4 regions of the Mesorhizobium sp. M7A.F.Ca.US.011.01.1.1 genome follow, and region 2 is predicted to be linked to each of the others. Evidence: predicted binding sites of a transcription regulator. Region 2 holds the regulator's gene; each other region holds the start of a gene.

Region 1 (3,318 bases), on a different contig from region 2:
CCCCGGCTTCGGCAGCCTGCAGGCGAGCAGCCGGTCGAGCCAGGCTTCCGCACCTGGCCCCGCCACCGCATAGCGCGAATAGGCCGAGATATCGACGAGACCGGCGGCGCGCCGCACCTGCAGCGCCTCGTCGCCGACGATGTCGAAGGCGTTGGAGCGCCGCAGCGTCGTGTTCTCGGCAAATCCCATCGGCGCGAAATAGGCCGGGATTTCCAGCCCCCACGACGCCGTCCATTCGCATCCCGCGGCCGTCATGCCGTCATAGGCGCCGGGGCGTTTCAGCGGCCGGCCGGCGGGCAGCCGCTCATTGGGAAAGGTCATGACGAAGCGGCGCGAATAGAACTGGCGTGTCGTCTGCTTGAGATATTCCCGGTTGGCGGCGAAGGCGCCGTAGCGGGCGATGTCCATGCCAAAAATGTCGGCCTGCGGTTCGCCGTAAATCATCCATTCGGCCAGCGACTTGCCGACGCCGCCGCCCTGGCTGAAACCGGCCATGACGCCGCAGGCGACCCAGTAATTCTTCAGCCCGCGCACCGGCCCGACAATCGGATTGCCGTCCGGGGTGAAGGTGAAGGCACCGTTGACCCATTTGCGGATGCCGGCCGTCGCCAGGCAAGGAAAGCGCTCATGCGCCTTGGCGAGTTCGGGGCTGATGCGGTCGATGTCTTCCGGGATCAGTTCGATGCCGTAGTCCCATGGCGCACCATCCATGTTCCAGTGCTTTGGATTCTGCTCGTAGACGCCAAGCAGCACACCCTTGCGCTCTTGCCGCAGGTAGGAGAAGCCGTCGAGATCGACGGCGATGCCGATTTCCCTGTCCAGCGCCGCGATCTCGGGAATGTCCTCCGTGATGAAATAATGGTGCTCCATCGGCGTCACCGGCAGGTCGACGCCGGCCATGCGGCCGAGCTGCTTTGCCCACAGCCCGCCGGCATTGACGACATGCTCGGCGATGATGGTGCCCTGCTCCGTGACGACATCCCAGCGACCGTCGGCGCGCGGCTTCAACTCGACCACCCGGTTGCGCAGGATGATGTCGGCGCCGCGCTTCTTCGCAGCACCCGCATAGGCATGCGTCGTGCCGTACGGGTCGAGATGGCCTTCGTTGGAATCATGCAGCCCGCCAAGCACACCGGTGACGTCGACGATCGGGCAGATCGTCTTGATCTCATCGGGCGTTACCAACCTAGCGGTCTCGATGCCGACCGACTGGAACACCGCCCAGGCCGATTTCAGCCACTCCCACCGCGCGGGATCGCTGGCGATGTTGACGCCGCCGGTCATATGCAGGCCGATATCCTGGCCGGATTCGGCCTCGATCTCGCGGTAGAGACTGATGGTGTAGTCCTGCAGCGCCGCCACGTTGGGGTCGGCGTTAAGCGCATGGAAGCCTGCCGCCGCGTGCCAGGTCGAACCGGCCGTCAGTTCGGCGCGCTCGATCAGCGCCACATCCCTCCAGCCGAACCGCGTCAGGTGATAGAGCACCGAGGCTCCAACCACGCCACCTCCGATGACGACTGCGCGGTAGTGCGACTTCAAGGCTTCCCCTCCACGGTTAGTCCGAAGGCTGAAGCATATATACACTGGACATAAGTGTCTAGTGCGCGCGCGCATCGTTTTTCGTCGACCGCCGGCATGTACTGCGTGCTGTCACGCAAGCATCATGTTCGCGCCGTAGACCGCGTTTCGGGGAGGCGCGGCATCATCGATGTCGCACCTCTTTCAGTTTTCGTCCCGCGTCCGCTCCGGCACATCCGCCACAAAGAGGATTATCCATGAAACACCTGTATCGAACCGCGTCGCTCGGCGTCGCGCTGGCCTTGTTCACCGCCTTGACGCCGGCCCTCGCCGACAGCACCACGGCCGTCGCCGGCCCGGTCAATAAGGGGCTGGTCGGCGTCGGCCGCATCCCGGCCGCTCAGCGCGACAAGTTCGGCGAGACGTTTGGATCGGGCTCCGGCATGTCGATCGACACATCAGGCTGGACGCATGAGGCCGCCGGCTACAAAGGTTCGCTCTGGCTGCTGCCAGATCGCGGCTACAATGTCGTCGGCACCACCGACTACCGGCCGCGCCTCAACACCATCGGCATCGAGTTTACCCCGGTGGCACCGGGTGCGGCACCTGCTGCCGGCCAGCGGCAGACCGGCGTCAAGGCAACGCTCGCCGACACCATGCTTCTCACCGACGACAAGGGGGCTGATGCCACAGGCCTCGATCCGCTCAACGGCGTGCGCGCGGCAAGCGGCGACATGCCGATCCTGCCGCAAGCCGACAATGGCAAGCTGGCGCTCGACAACGAGGCGATCGTGCGGCTGCCCGATGGTTCGATGTTCATCTCCGACGAATACGGCCCGAACATCTATCGGTTTTCCGCCGACGGGCATCTGCTGTCGGCAACCCAGCCACCGGCCGCCCTCGTGCCGATGCGCCAGGGCACGCCGAACTTCGCCTCGGACAATCCGGGACCCGGTGCCGCCGAGCCCGATCCGAAGGACCCCGAAACCGGCCGCCAGAACAACCAAGGCCTCGAAGGCATGGCAATGACGCCAGACGGCAAGTTCCTGATCGCCGTGCTGCAGTCGGCGCCCCGGCAGGACGGCGGCGATTCGCCCGCCACGCGCCAGAACACCCGCGCCCTGGTCTACGACGCATCCGACCTCGGCCATCTCAAGCTGGCGCATGAGTATGTCGTGCCGCTGCCGGTGTTCAAGGATGCCAAGGGCAAGACCAAGGTCGCCGCGCAGAGCGAGATCGTGGCACTGTCGGATCAGACCTTCCTGATGCTGGCGCGCGACAGCGGCAACGGCCAGGGGCTGAAGGGCGGCACCTCGCTTGTGCGCCAGATCTTCGTCGTCGACGTCTCGGCCGCGACCGACATCGCCGGCGGCGCCTTCGACGCCGCTGACAAGCCGGTCGCCCCCAAGGGCGTCGTCGACCCATCGGTGACACCGGCCAAGCTGACGCCATTCATCGACATCAACGACAGTGCCGAGCTCGGCCGCTTCGGCCTGCACAATGGCGCGCCCAACGACCAGGATAACCTGTCCGAGAAGTGGGAGGCGATGTCAGTGGTCAGCGTTCTGGATCCGAAGCTGCCCGACGACTACTTCCTGTTCGTCGCCAACGACAACGACTTCCTCACCCAGGACGGTTTTCAGGTCGGCGCGCCCTACAAGGCCGAAGACGGCGCCAATGTCGACACCATGTTCCTGGTCTATCAGGTCACGCTGCCGGGTCTGGCCAAGAAGTAACGACCACTGCACGGACGGGCGCGCTTGGCGCGTCCGCTGGGGCAGCGGCTGGTATGAACGGGGG
Region 2 (3,318 bases):
CACCAATAGCAGGATGTTGATGAGGAACGAAAAAACGCCGACATCGGCGATGGCGCGCCTCAAGACTGCCCGCAGATCAGACCGTGCAATCATTCCCGCGCTCCTAACGGCTCATGGCCCCAAAATCAGGGCGTCGCTTAGACCGAATGGTCGCCGGCGATGTCCAAGGGGTGGTGCTGCAGGTCGTCCAGCGTATAGGCGCGGATGTAGTCGATCTTCATCTCCGCTGGCGTAGCCAGATGGTCAGGAGGCTGGCCGGCAATGCCGCCCACCGCGAGATTGGCCAGCATATACATGGGATCGTGCATGTCGGCCGGCGTCGCTGCTTGAGCGACCTTTACACCATCATAGGTCCAGACAAGCTCATCCTTCGTCCAGAGCAGGCCATAGGTGTGGAAACCGTCGGTATCCGCAACGTTCACCGTTGACGAAACCTTCGTGTGCGCGCCCGTCTCATTGGAATGCGCCGTCATGTAGAGCGTGTTCGGGTCCTGGCCACGCGTTTCGACAACGTCCAGCTCCGGCGGCCACGAGCCGTCCTCCGGAAGCAGCCAGAACGCCGGCCAGGCTCCGGCTGTTTCAGGGAGATCCGCCCGCATTTCGAAATAGCCGTAGGTTTGCGAGAAGGTGTCGTGGGTCGTCAGGATCCCCGAGGTGTATTCGTAGTTGTTGATCAGAGGCTTGATGTCCTCCGGCGCCTGCGCGGCGGTGATGGTGAGGACGCCGTTCTCAACGCTGAACGGATGGACCGAACTCGTCGGGCCATAATTGGCGTCGATATACCACTGCAACTCACCATTGCTGCTCAACGTGCTACCGTTCGGCGCTCCCCACCAGAAATTGGAATTCCAGGTGCCGTCCTGCCCGTCCCGAAGGCTCAGTGTGTTGAAATCGTCGGAGAAGGACAGCGTCATTCCGGACTTGTCGATCGGAAGTTCGAACTGGGTGGGCTGCAGCTTGTCGATGGTCGTATTCTTGAACACCAGGATCTCGTCGGACCCGAGGTTCAACATCACGTTCGATTCCACCTGGACCATCTGTGAACGGACGGCATCGAACGAAGTGAAGTCGTAGCCGTTAAGGCGGACCGCATCGGTCGCACCGAAATCGAAGATAAGATCACTTCCATTACCTTTGGAGATGGCGAAAGTATCGGCGCCATCACCGCCGATCAGGACATCATTTCCCTTGCCGCCATCCAGCGTCTGGTGACCCGACCCGCCCTTGATGATGTTGTCCAACGCATTGCCGAACGCAAATCGGTTGGCGCCGGTAACGACGAGGTTCTCGAAATTGTCGGGGAGCTTGTAGCTCATCCATGTGTCGATCGTGTCGATCCCTGCCCCGGGATCCTCGACCACCTTATTGTTGGTGGAATAGAGATGATAGTAGTCGTCGCCGGCGCCGCCGTAGATCGTGACAGTGACGCCGGTGTCTCCCCAGAAGGAGTCGTTGCCGGAGGTGCCATGCAGTTCCGGTCCAGACCCGGTGGCCGAGAACCAATGAGTGGAAGCGCCGGTGTAGGCAAGAGGGATGCCCTTGGCGTTTAAGACCGTGCTCATCAGAAATCCTTCCTAATGGTATCCGACCTGGTCAAAGGTCCGGCGACCGCTTACAAAGCAACGCTGCAAAGAACGAGATCGTTCCACGGAATCGTCATTAGATCCGAGATCGCATTGAACAATCGACAGACGAGAAATGAATAAAGAGGAGAGGACTCGCAACAATTTGAAGTAATTTATTAAAATTGTATATTTGTGCAAAATACGCGTCATTTGAAGAACGTATATCTAAATTAACTCAAGTCATTCTTGCGTGGCTTTCTGGTCGAAGTCTGCGGGAAAGATGACGACGTATCAAGTAATTCGCCGTGCTTCCTGGCCAGCCGGGGCCCAATAGAGAGTTTGGGAGATCGAGGAACGCGAGAAGCTGCCTGTCGCTTTGGCCCAAACGCAGTCATTCGAAACCTGATGAGGATGATCGCTCCTGGCGTCCCGTGCTCGCTCCCCATCAATGAGACGAGTGCAACATTCCACCGGCTGTTGGCGACCGCGTGCTAATCGAGTTTTCCCGATCTATCGGGACGGAACAGCCACCTAGTCTTCCCTGATCGCGTAGCCCGCCCCACGGATCGTGCGGATGACATCAGGCATGCGGCCATTGTTGACCGCCTTGCGCAGCCGCCCGACATGCACGTCGACCGTGCGCTCGTCGATGTAGATTGTCTCGCCCCAGACATTGTCGAGCAGCTGGCTGCGCGAGAACACGCGGCCTGGATGGCGCATCATGAATTCGAGCAGGCGGAACTCGGTCGGCCCGAGCCGGATCTCGCTCTTCTTGCGATAGACCCGGTGCGACTCGCGATCGAGCACGATGTCGCCGACCTTTAGCACGCTGGACAGCACTTCCGGCTTGGCCCGGCGCAGCAGCGCCTTGACCCTGGCCATGAACTCCGGCGTCGAGAAAGGCTTGACCAGATAGTCGTCGGCACCGGTCGACAGGCCGCGCACGCGGTCGCTTTCCTCGCCTCGCGCGGTCAGCATGATGATCGGCAGCCGCTCGGTCTCGGGACGCATTCGCAGGCGCCGGCAGAGTTCGATACCCGAAACCGCAGGCACCATCCAGTCGAGCACCAGAAGGTCGGGAACGTTCTCCTGCAGCCGGATTTCGGCCTCGTCGCCGCGCGTCACCACCTCGACCTGGTAACCTTCGGATTCGAGATTGTAGCGGAGCAGCACGCCTAGCGGCTCCTCATCCTCCACCACCATGATGCGTGGTGCGATCATCGGCTGGTCACCCCTGTTATGCCGCTGGCGCGGACATTGCCGTCTCGTCCTGCTTCGGACGATTGGCTGGCAACTGCGTGCCGGTCAAAACATAATAGGCATTTTCGGCGATGTTGGTCACGTGATCGCCGATCCGCTCGAGGTTCTTGGCGCAGAACAACAAGTGCGTGCACGCCGTGATGTTGCGGGGATCTTCCATCATGTAGGTCAGCAGCTCGCGGAACACCGAGGTGTATTTGACGTCGATGCGTTCGTCATTGTTTCTGAGCGTGGCAAGCGCTGCCGCGTCAGCGGCGGCATACTCGTCGACGACCCCCTGCACCTGGATCAGCACCAGTTGTGCCATCGCGTCGATCGAATGCGAAAGGTCGTGCGGCGTGACACTCAGCCCGACAGTGCCGACGCGCTTGGCGATGTTCTTGGCAAGGTCGCCGATGCGCTCAAGGTCGCCGGCCATGCGGATCGAACCGACCACCGCACGCAGATCGTTGGCCATTGGCTGGCGCTTGGCGATCAGCGTGATGGCGCGATC
Region 3 (3,318 bases), on a different contig from region 2:
CATCATCGACGTCACCGCTTTCGCTCCTGGAAAAGTCGCCGCATGACCAGGAAATTATCGGAGACACCGCTGGTCCACCCGACGGCGGAGGTGCAGAACTCGACGCTCGGCCGCTGGACCGAGATCGCCGACCGCAGCCGGGTGTTGGAGAGCGAACTCGGCGACTATTCCTACATGATGCAGGATTGCGCTGTCTGGTGCGCCGCGATCGGCAAGTTTTCCAACATCGCGGCCAGCGTTCGCATCAACGCCACCAACCACCCGACCTGGCGGCCGACGCTGCATCACTTCACCTATCGCGCCTCGGACTATTGGGACGATGCCGAGCACGAGAGCGAATTCTTCGCCCAACGCCGCGCCAAGCGGGTCACCATCGGCCACGATACCTGGCTCGGTCACGGCTCGACTATCCTGCCCGGCGTCACCGTCGGCGATGGCGCCGCGGTCGGCGCCGGAGCCGTCGTCTCGAAGGATGTCGCGCCCTATACCATCGTCGGCGGTGTGCCGGCCAAACCGATCCGCGAGCGCTTCGATCGCCGCACCGCCGAGCGCTATCAGGCGCTTGCCTGGTGGGACTGGGACCATGCAAGGCTGCGCGCCGCGTTGGATGATTTTCGTTCGCTTGAGGCCGAGGCTTTTCTGGAAAAATACGGCGGATAAGCCATCACATTTCGTCATGGGCGAACCTGTTCATATCCCTGACACACCACCGGCGCAGGTTGCGGCTTGGCGTAATGCGCTGGCCGTGCCGTTCGGCTACCGGCATCCCGATCACGACGCTTACGTCCTCCACACCACCTTCGCTTACCAGATCCAGCATCTTGCGGATGATCGGGCCGCCGCATGGCTGGGGCCTGTTCGATGATTGCCTGGCACTTTTCGAACAGCAGGCTCCCGTAGTCGAAATCAAGCCGCCCCTTCTGCAGCTTCAGGGACATGGAGCACTTCGAGGAAACTGCTGGTCCTGGGCCGACCGTAACTCCACACCTGTGGAGCGTAACAAAACTGACATCAACGCGACACGGCAGGTTCATGTGGCTGCGCTAGGCGAATGCCTGACGATCAATGGTCCGGACTGGAACCTGCCCCCATGCCAGCAAATTCCGCCACGCTCGAAATCCGCGGTGTCACCCGACGATTTGGCAAGAACACTGCCGTCAGCGACATCAACATCGCGATCCCGCAGGGTCAGATGGTTGGCATTATCGGCCGTTCGGGCGCCGGCAAATCGACCCTTCTTCGCATGATCAACCGTCTCATCGATCCCAGCCAGGGGTCGATTTTTTTTGACGGCGCCGAGGTTTCCCAATTGCGCGGCTCGCCGCTGCGACGCTGGCAGCGCGACTGCGCCATGATCTTCCAGCAGTTCAACCTGGTACCGCGCCTCGACGTGCTAACCAATGTGCTGCTCGGCAAGCTGAACCACCGTTCGACCATGTCCAATCTTCTCGGCATGTTTTCCCGCGCCGAGTGCGCCGAGGCTGTCGCCGCGCTCGAGCGGCTCGATATCGCCCGCACCGCGCTGCAGCCCGCCGGCACGCTGTCGGGCGGCCAGCAACAGCGCGTCGCCATTGCCCGCGCCATGATGCAGCAGCCCAGGGTGATCCTCGCCGACGAGCCGATCGCCTCGCTCGACCCGCTCAACGCCAAGGTGGTGATGGATTCGCTGCAGGACATCAATCTGCGCGACGGCATCACCGTCGTCACCAATCTGCACACGCTGGACACCGCCCGCACCTACTGCAACCGCATCATCGGCATGGCCGCCGGCAAGGTCGTCTTCGACGGCCCGCCGGAAGAACTCAACCGCGAGGCCGTGCGCCTCGTCTACGGCGCCGACAGCAATGGCCAGGAAATCTCCGAGGCCATCACCTCGACCAGCGTTGCCTTCAGCCGAAAGATCGCCGCATCCGCCGGACCGCTCGAGCCCGCATTCCCGGGATACTGAGAGCGGCCTGGATCGACAGCCCGCGTCAAGGGCACCTGTCAAAATCGATAACGCTGCCGGCGCGGGGCCGGAACCTACAGGAGAGATTACAGATGTTCAGGAAGATGGTTTTCAGCGCCGTTTCGGTGCTCGCCATGGCGACCAGCATGGCCCACGCCGCCGATATGAAGGAATTTCGCGTCGGCATTCTCGGCGGCGAAAACGAAACCGACCGGCTGCGCAACTACCAGTGCCTCGCCGACCATCTGAAGGCCGAATTCGGCTTCGAAAAGGTCTCGCTGTTCCCCGCCGCCGACTATGACGGCGTGATCCAGGGCCTGCTTGGCGGCACGCTCGACTTCGCCGAACTCGGCGCTTCCGGCTACGCCAGCATCGCTCTCAAGGACCCGAAGGCGGTCACCCCGATCCTCACCACCCAGCAGACCGACGGCGCCACCGGCTACTATTCGATCGGCCTGGCGCTGAAATCCTCCGGCATCACCGATATCAAGTCGGCCAAGGGCAAGAAACTCGGCTACGCCGATCCGGATTCGACGTCCGGCTATCTGATCCCGCTGACCCAGATCCCGAAGGACACCGGCGCTTCGAACGAAACCTTCTTCGCTTCGACCCAGTTCAACGGCGGCCACGAGAACAATGTTCTGGCCGTGCGCGACGGCAAGGTCGATGTGGCGGTGGACGATTCCTCCGGTATCGGCGACTTCAAGGACGGCTACACCTCGGGCACCTTCCACAAGGAAGTCGCCAAGGGCGCCGTCGACCCCAACGACTTCGTCGAAGTCTGGCGCTCGGGCCTGATCCCGAACGGCCCGCTGGTCGTGCGCACCGCGCTCGGCGACGAAATGACCGCCAAGCTCGCCGACTTCTTCACGCAGTTGCCGAAGAAGGACAAGGCTTGCTTCGAAGGCGTCGAAGGCGGCGACTTTACCGGCTACGTCCCGGTCAAGGCGGACTTCTACAACGTCATCGTCGAAGCCCGTAAGGCAGCCATTGGCGGCTAACGGCGAAATCAGGAAGGGCGGCGTCGAGAAAACGCCGCCCTTCTTGCATGTCCGATCATGACCCTTTCCGTGACAGCCCCTTCCGGCGCCACTCACCAGATGGCCGACGCCTGGCGTCGCCAGACGTCCTTGCGCCGGCTCTACACCGCCATCGGTGTCGGCCTTCTCATCATCGCGCTTGGCGGCACCATGTGGTTCGCCGACGAGGCCAATGCCGGGCATTTCTTCGACCGGCTGCCACATTTGCTGGATTTCCTGAGCTGGCTCGTCCCCAAGGACTGGAACGATGTCTGGCGAGCGATGTTTGACATCGCTTCCCCGCACGACACCGGCACCCAGGAATTCAACTTCCCGCTTGGCCGCGCCTAT
Region 4 (3,318 bases), on a different contig from region 2:
CATGGCCATCGCCTTGCGCTCGCTTTGGCCAAAGACCAGGCCGTAGCCGCGGGTGAATTGCGGCGGTGCCTTGGCCGAGCCTTTGAACTGGTTGACCATCTGGCATTCGGTGACGCGGACAGTGCCGAGCGGGACAGCGAAGGGCAGTTCGGGCACGTCGAGCTCGAGCTCGACCTCGCCGATGCGGATCTCGCCGACGAAGGGATGGTTGCGGGCATAGCCGCGCTGGGTGGAATAGCCGAGCGCCAGCAAAAAGCCCTCGTCGCCGCGTGACAGCGCCTGCAGGCGGATGTCGCGCGCCATCGGAAATTCCAGCGGCTCGCGGGTGATGTCGCCGGGAACGTGACCCTGCGGCATGTCGCCGTCGGGTTCGATCAGGCCTTCGCGGGCGAGGATCGCCGAGACGCGCGGCATGGCTTGCGCTTCCGTCTCGCGCCGCAAGGGCTCGGCGACGTCGGCGCCGGCGGCAAGCTCGGGATCGAGCAGCCGGTGGGTGTAGTCGAATGTGGGCCCGAGCAATTGGCCGCCGGGCAGGTCCTTATAGGTCGCCGACACGCGCCGCTCGACCAGCATGGTGGCGGTGTCGATAGGCCTGGTGTAGCCGAAGCGCGGCAGCGTGGTGCGATAGGCGCGCACCAGGAAGATCGCCTCGATCAGGTCGCCGCGCGCCTGGACGATTGCGAGTGCCGCCAACTCACGGTCGTAGAGCGAGCCTTCGCTCATCACCCTGTCGACGCCGAGCGCCAGCTGCTCGACGATCTGGTCGAGGCGAAGGGCCGGCACCGAACGGTCGCCGCGTCGGCGGTCGGCCAGCAGGCTGTGGGCGTTGGCGATTGCGGCTTCGCCGCCTTTTACCGCGACATACATTTTTTACGCCTCCATCGTCTTGATGCGCGTCGTGCGCGGCAGGCAGGCAATGCCATCTGATGTGGCGAGTATGATGTCGACGCCGCGCGGAAAGCGCTTGATGTTCTGCTTCCACTGCTCGACGAAATGGCGCGGCATCTGTGCCGGCGCGATCGTGGCGCTGGTTTCGATGCCGGGACCTCCAAGCAACAGCGGCGTGCCGGACACGAGATCGCCGACTTGCAGGATCAGCGTGGTCGAACGGTCGGGATAGTCCTGGGTGCCCTGCGAAAAACCATCGAGCGACATCATCTCGGCCGGGGCCGCGATGAAGGCGAAATGCGCATCGGCCGGTGTGTTGGCCAATGGCGCGCCGGTGTGGAACCCAAGCCAGGGTCTGATCGCGGTGGAAGCTTGCAGGGTCTGGTCGAGCCAGAGCGGGGTGTCGTTGTCGCACAGCGCCAATGCGATGGCGCCGGCGGTCGCCGAGAGCGGCGCCGGCGGGCGGGCGAAGGCCGGCAGCGGCTGCACGCTGCCTGGCCGCGCCATTGCGTCCATGACCGCGCGGAACACCGTCTGGGCATTGAAGACCGGATCGGCGAAACCGCCCTCGATCGATTGCGCTGCAATGTCCATCAGTCTTCTCCGCGAACCATGGTGAAGAAATCCACCTTCGTTGCCGCCGTCTCGGCGCGGCGTTTTTCATGCGCTGCGGTCAGAGCCGACCGCAGGGGCGCTATCAGCCCGGTCTCGACCTCATTGCGGCGGGCAGGGTCCTGCCACAGCGCGTCGGCAATGGCCGCCAGCTTCGCCTTCTGCTTGTCGCGGCCAAGCGCATAGCAATGGCCGACCTGCCCGGAGGGCAGCCGGACGGTGGCGCGGGTAACGGTCGCCTCGCCGACATTGAAAGGAGCGCCGCCGCCGCCGATGCGGCCGCGCAGGGTGACAAGGCCGGTTTCGGGGCCGCGCAGCAACTCGGCGTCCGAAGGCAGTCCGGCTTGGTTCCAGAGCCGGACGATGTCATCGCCGCTGGATTGCGCCAGTGTCGCCATGGCGGCCTTGCGCTCGGCCTGGTCGCGGGCTTCCTGTCCTCGCATCAGCAGCATTCCTCTTGGTCAATTTGTCTATTGATATAGACAACTATACAAATTATCACTATTATCTAACGCGTGTCCATGACGGGTGGATGACAGCGATAGAAGACTGGGCGCTGGAAGGTTGGGGCAATGATGGTCGGGCGGCTGGCAGCGGACAGCATCGAGCGGCGCAGTGGCGTTTCGCTGTGGCGGCAGATCGCCGACAAGATCCTGCATGCGATCGCCATAGGCGATTTCATGGAGAATGCAGCACTGCCGCCGGAGGTGGCGCTGGCAGAGCGCTATGGCGTCAACCGCCACACAGTGCGCAGCGCCATATCAGCCCTTGTAAGGGAAGGCGTGCTGCGGGCCGAGCAGGGGCGCGGCACCTTCGTACTGTCGCGCAAGCGGCTGTCCTATCCGATCGGGGCGCGCACGCGTTTTTCGACCGGGCTGCAAGGGCAAACGACGGAACGGCACATCGTCCTGCTCGCCTCGTCGGTCGAGCCGGCCAGCCAGCGCGTCGCCGAGGGCCTTGGCCTTGCCAGGGGAGCCGATGTGATCCGGTTGGAAACGCGCGGCGAAGCCGACGGACGGCCGGTGTCGCGCGCTGCCGGCTGGTTCGAGGCCCGGCGCTTTGCCGGCATCGATGCCGCGATGGCGCAAACAGGCTCGATCACCGCCTCGCTGGCGCGTTTCGGCATCGACGACTATCTCCGGCAATCGACCGTGCTGTCGGCGCGCCATGCCGATGCGGCGGACCTTGCCGACCTCGATCTGCAGCCGGGCGCCATCGTACTGGTCACGGTCGCCGTCAACGTCACGCCGGACGGCCAGCCGATCCAGTTTTCGGAGTCCAGGTTTCCGGCGGAACGGGTGGAACTGAAGCTGTCGGCGCTGTAGGGAGCGCCGGCCTTATACGAGACAGTGATTTATCTGACTCACGCTGATATCAGACCAGTTCGGTCGCGCTCACTTGTCAGCGTCGGCGCATTTGAGGACCGGCTTCCCCCACTCCGTCTCGGCTTCGCCGAGCCACCTCTCCCCCCTCCGGAGGGAGAGGAAGGGAGCCCGCTGGCGGCGGGAGAAGGAGGGAGTCTGGTTGAAGAGCGTTGGCTGCAATAGGCTCGCACCCTTCCTCTACCCCGTCGATCGGGGGAGAGGTGGCTCGGCGAAGCCGAGACGGAGTGGGGGTCGACCTACGCGGGGCGTCGTCAATTCGGGCCGGGTTCGCCGCCTGCCATGTTATGACCCGACCTCGATCACAGCCTTGATCAGGCCGGATTTCTCGTGTGCCCAACGAGCAAGATCATGCGGCGTGCCGGCGAGTGTGGTGCGGTGGGTGACGAGCTTGGCCAGGGGAACGGCGCCGTTGCGGATCGAGGCGGCGACGTGA

What was found. Region 2 encodes PhoB, which activates phosphate uptake and scavenging genes when phosphate is short. Its sites were predicted from a motif close to TGTCATNNANCTGTCAT; they were not measured.
Region 1: the regulator PhoB is predicted to act here: its motif matches at 1,649-1,665, upstream of EOA13_RS13085 (esterase-like activity of phytase family protein).
Region 3: the regulator PhoB is predicted to act here: its motif matches at 996-1,012, upstream of phnC (phosphonate ABC transporter ATP-binding protein).
Region 4: the regulator PhoB is predicted to act here: its motif matches at 2,022-2,038, upstream of phnF (phosphonate metabolism transcriptional regulator PhnF).

Annotation. Positions count from the first base shown of each region.
Region 1 is NZ_RZRT01000010.1:13,210-16,527, reverse strand. It holds gene EOA13_RS13090 (FAD-dependent oxidoreductase) at 1-1,539, opposite strand, end outside; gene EOA13_RS13085 (esterase-like activity of phytase family protein) at 1,776-3,254, shown strand.
Region 2 is NZ_RZRT01000021.1:30,733-34,050, reverse strand. It holds gene EOA13_RS19735 (type I secretion system permease/ATPase) at 1-93, opposite strand, end outside; gene EOA13_RS19730 (family 16 glycosylhydrolase) at 138-1,562, opposite strand; gene phoB (phosphate regulon transcriptional regulator PhoB) at 2,097-2,786, opposite strand; gene phoU (phosphate signaling complex protein PhoU) at 2,803-3,318, opposite strand, start outside.
Region 3 is NZ_RZRT01000119.1:2,303-5,620, reverse strand. It holds gene phnL (phosphonate C-P lyase system protein PhnL) at 1-46, shown strand, start outside; gene EOA13_RS36270 (DapH/DapD/GlmU-related protein) at 43-660, shown strand; gene phnC (phosphonate ABC transporter ATP-binding protein) at 1,091-1,948, shown strand; gene phnD (phosphonate ABC transporter substrate-binding protein) at 2,041-2,949, shown strand; gene phnE (phosphonate ABC transporter, permease protein PhnE) at 3,007-3,318, shown strand, end outside.
Region 4 is NZ_RZRT01000054.1:2,698-6,015, forward strand. It holds gene EOA13_RS29980 (carbon-phosphorus lyase complex subunit PhnI) at 1-867, opposite strand, end outside; gene phnH (phosphonate C-P lyase system protein PhnH) at 871-1,482, opposite strand; gene phnG (phosphonate C-P lyase system protein PhnG) at 1,482-1,943, opposite strand; gene phnF (phosphonate metabolism transcriptional regulator PhnF) at 2,076-2,825, shown strand; gene EOA13_RS30000 (zinc-binding alcohol dehydrogenase family protein) at 3,168-3,318, opposite strand, start outside.